DNA from 2 places in the Bradyrhizobium sp. USDA 3311 genome. Region 1 is predicted to be linked to the other one. Evidence: predicted binding sites of a transcription regulator. Region 1 holds the regulator's gene; the other holds the start of a gene.
The links. The regulator LexA, encoded in region 1, represses DNA repair genes until DNA is damaged. The targets are predictions, from matches to a motif close to TGTTCNNNNTGTGTTCNG.
Positions count from the first base shown of each region.

Region 1 (2,172 bases):
TCGCCGACTTGTGCGGGACGCGTCGCGACGGCATGCAGGCTGTAGTCACACATCGGGTGCTCCTCATTCAGGGATAGCGACCCGCGCCTCCTTCGGAGGCACTGGCCTCTATCAGAGTGGAAGCATGTTAGCGTCTTCTCGGTTGTAGGCAAATCTGCGGCTTGGCTTCGCAGGCTGCCATCACAATATCTTTTTCAAATGCGTCAGGAACAAAAACCGCTTCCGTGCATTTGGCGTGCATCTTCGTCAGCGACCAGCAGGTGCCGACCAGCCCGAATATTGCCAGGCGGGTTGCGACGGCTGCGCGACGGCGTTGCGCAATTGCTCGCTCGCCGTCGTCGGCGTTGCCTTGCGGGCATGGTGCGACTGCGCGGCGAAGGCTTGCGATGCCGACGCGGATGCTGCGATCAGCGCCACCGTGACGGTGCTCAAAACGATCTTGCGCATTGATTGCCTCCTCGATCTCCAGGGCCACGAAGCGATGAGGGCTTCGTGCGGCGTCGCGAGGATGTAGCGCTAGAGAGGGGCCGGATAATCTGAGCAAAACCAGAAAGACTATCCAGCCGGAGCGGACAATCGTCAACGCGCGGGTCGCCAACCGGCGGGCCGCGCTTTAGGTGATTGTTTGAGCATGATCTCCGCGCAAGCGCGTCCTGCGCTTGTCGCGAGGGAAAACCGCTGCGCACTTTGTGCTAACGCGGCCCTCCAGTCCGGATCACGCTCAGTACTTCCGGTACAGGCCGATCAGCTTGCCCTGAATCTTCACCCGGTTGGGCGGCAGGATGCGGACCTCATAGGCCGCATTGGCGGGCTCGAGCGCGATCGAGGCGCCGCGGCGGCGGAAGCGCTTCAGCGTCGCTTCCTCGTCGTCGATCAGCGCCACCACGATGTCGCCGGTGTCGGCGCTCTCATTGCGCTGGATCAGCGCCATGTCGCCGTCGAGGATGCCGGCTTCGACCATCGAGTCGCCGCGCACTTCGAGCGCGTAGTGCTCGCCCGAGCCGAGCATGTCGGGCGGTACGCTGATGGTGTGGCTGCGGGTCTGCAACGCTTCGATCGGCGTGCCGGCCGCGATACGGCCCATCACCGGCACCGCAACGGGGCGTTCGCCCTCGTCCGCGCTGGAGCTCGCTCGCACCTTGCCGAGATTGCCCTCGATGACGCTCGGCGTGAAGCCACGGCGGTTGCCAGCGGCGGCCTGCAGCTCGGGCAACTTGATCACCTCGATCGCGCGGGCCCGGTTGGGCAGGCGCCGGATGAAGCCGCGCTCCTCCAGTGCGGTGATCAGGCGATGGATGCCTGACTTCGAGCGCAGGTCGAGCGCGTCCTTCATCTCGTCGAAGGAGGGCGGCACACCGCTTTCCTTCAAACGCTCGCTGATGAATCGCAGAAGCTCGTATTGTTTGCGCGTTAACATCTCGACCAAATCCCCCGGTTGATGTCGTTCGATTCCGAGACGGTGAATTCAGCGGCGAGCCGCCAGATGCTCGAAACAAATCATGAACGGACACTATATGTTCGATATGTGTTCCGCAACTGCTTAATTTACCGTGAACGCGACAAAGTTCGCGGAACGCGCAGGACCAGTGCGTTCAGGCGGGCAGTCGCAGCACCTCGCAAGGCGCGCCTGCCTCGGCCTTCGGCGCGAACGGCGCGCGCACGAGAAGTGCCTGCGCCGCAGCGAGATTCGCAAGCAGCGAGGAATCCTGATGATTGACGGGAAGGGCGACAAGCATGCCGTCGTCGCGCCGCTCCAGGCGCGCACGAAGATAGTCCTCGCGCTGGTCATTGGCACCGACATCGCGGCCGAGCACGGCGCGCTCGCGACGATGGTGAATCACGGCGCGGCCCGACAGGGCGCGAATCAACGGCACCATGAACAGGAAGCCGCACACATAGGACGACACGGGATTGCCGGGCAGGCCGATCACACCCATCGCCCCTAGCCGGCCTTGCATCATCGGCTTGCCCGGCCGCATCGCGATCTTCCAGAACGCCATCGCAATGCCTTCGGTCTTCAGCGCCTGCTGGACCAGATCGTGGTCGCCGACCGAGGCGCCGCCGATCGTGATCAGGATGTCGGCGCCGCTCTCTCGGGCACGGCGGATGCCGGCTGTGGTGGCCTCCAGCGTATCGGCGGCAACGCCGAGGTCGATGGTATCTGCGCCCTCC
Region 1 is NZ_JBSSFI010000001.1:5,632,462-5,634,633, forward strand. It holds gene ACVWW6_RS26915 (hypothetical protein) at 1-53, opposite strand, end outside; gene ACVWW6_RS26920 (hypothetical protein) at 247-447, opposite strand; gene lexA (transcriptional repressor LexA) at 722-1,417, opposite strand; gene ACVWW6_RS26930 (molybdopterin molybdotransferase MoeA) at 1,593-2,172, opposite strand, start outside.

Region 2 (2,172 bases), 180 kb from region 1:
GCGCGGCTCGATCTCGGGAATCGTGAAGCCGGAGACGGGGCAGGCGAACTTTTCCGAGAACAGGATGCGCTCGGGTCCGCTCTTGTCGTGGATCTTCGCGGTCTTCTTCTTTTCCTCGGCCGGCGCGGCCGCGGGCGCATCGGCGAATTCGACAACGGCAAGGCCCTCGGCGAGCTTCAGCGCGGTCTCGAAGCTTTCGGCGAGACGCTGGCCGATGTCGGCGCGCACCACGATGCGGTCGACGACGACGTCGATGTCGTGCGGAAACTTCTTGTCCAGCGTCGGCGCTTCCGCGAGCTCATGGAAGGTGCCGTCGATCTTGACGCGCTGAAAGCCCTTCTTGAGCCATTCGGCGAGCTCCTTGCGGTACTCGCCCTTGCGGCCGCGCACGACCGGCGCGAGCAGATAGAGGCGGGTGCCCTCGGGCAGCGCCAGCACGCGGTCCACCATCTGCGAGACGGTCTGGCTCTCGATCGGCAGGCCGGTGGCGGGCGAATAGGGCACGCCAACGCGCGCCCAGAGCAGGCGCATGTAGTCGTAGATCTCGGTGACGGTGCCGACGGTGGAGCGAGGGTTCTTCGAGGTCGTCTTCTGCTCGATCGAGATCGCCGGCGACAGGCCGTCGATCTGGTCCACGTCAGGCTTCTGCATCATCTCCAGGAACTGGCGCGCATAGGCCGACAGCGATTCGACGTAGCGGCGCTGGCCCTCGGCATAGATGGTGTCGAAGGCGAGCGAGGATTTGCCGGAGCCGGAGAGGCCGGTGAACACCACGAGCTTGTCGCGGGGAATCTCGACGTCGATGTTCTTGAGGTTATGCTCGCGCGCGCCACGGATCGTAATTGCGCGCAGGCTCGAGCCCGCGTTCTGTTGTTGGCGCTTCGCCTTGATCACTTCATCCATCCCGGTGTCCTCAGGGAATCCCAAAGACGCGCGGCCGCGCCAATGGTGAAGGCGCGCTTTGCCCGGAACCGGGATCGGCGCCGATGGGGTTGTCAGCGAACGTAGGAAGAACAGCGGCGGATTTCCAGTGGGACTTGCGAATCGTCAACGGATTGTTGGCGTGCTGGCGGCATCTGGCAGCAGCGGAGCACCGGAACGGCCTCTCGCCCCACGATTCCCTGACGGCTCGGCTGTCCGCGAAAACAAAAAGGCCGGCACAAGGCCGGCCTTTCGTAACGCGATCGCGATGGAGGCGAAGCTCAGTACTTCGCGACGACGGGGCCGCCGAAGGTGTAGTTGAGGCGGACGGTGCCCATGTCGACGTCCTGCTTGATGCTGTCGCTGCGGGTGGCCACGCCGAGGAAGGTGAAAGTGTCGGTGTGCTTGCCCATGAACAAGTGGTTGTATTCGACCGCCACCGACCAGTTCGGAGCGAAGCCGAATTCGATGCCGGTGCCGACGGTCCCGCCCCAGCGCGTTTCGTTCGCGGTGTCGAGCGTAATGCCAGCCAGAGTGCCGCTGAACTTGTTGTGGGTGACAGCCGCGCCGCCCTTCACGTACCAGAGCACGTTGTTCCAGGCATAGCCGACTTGGCCGGTGAAGAGGCCGATGGCGTCGATCTTGGTATTGTTCACCAGCGGGAAGAGAGCGGCGGGAGCGCTGACGTTCGAGCCCTTCAGGTCAGCCCAATCGCCCTGGGCTTCAAGGCCGAACACCCAGCTGCTGGACTGCCAGCGATAGCCGATCTGGCCGCCGACGAGAGCGCCGGTCGCATTGTGACAGCCTTCAGCCGTGACCGGAATTGCGGCGACTCCGACGGCGGTGAGATCCCAGCAATTATGGCTCGAGCCGCCACCGGCGTTGCCGCCGATGTAGAACCCGCTCCAGTTGTAGATCGAGGCCACGGCCACGGGCGCCTTGGTGTAAGGGCGGGCCGCCAGGTCAGCCGCCGAGGCAGGAGCCAACGCGCTGAGCACGAGCAGACTGGCCGAAGCCAGCACAATCCTCTTCATTTTCAAATTCCCCAGTTTCGTTTCTCTTCGTCGGCGAAAAGCAGCGGACCCAACGACCCAACTGATGCCATTGCTATACATTATTAAAGCCAAAGGTTGTGTCACCGATGTGCCACACCTCTCCGAAAACGCTAGCGAGCGGCTGGATTGGATACTTGGGCGCGAAAAACAAAAAGGCCGGCGCGAGGCCGGCCTTTCGTGACGATGTGCGTCGGTG
Region 2 is NZ_JBSSFI010000001.1:5,815,287-5,817,458, forward strand. It holds gene uvrA (excinuclease ABC subunit UvrA) at 1-903, opposite strand, end outside; gene ACVWW6_RS27830 (outer membrane protein) at 1,203-1,955, opposite strand.
Region 2: a site for LexA is predicted at 999-1,016, ahead of uvrA (excinuclease ABC subunit UvrA). Genes of this name have one in related genera too.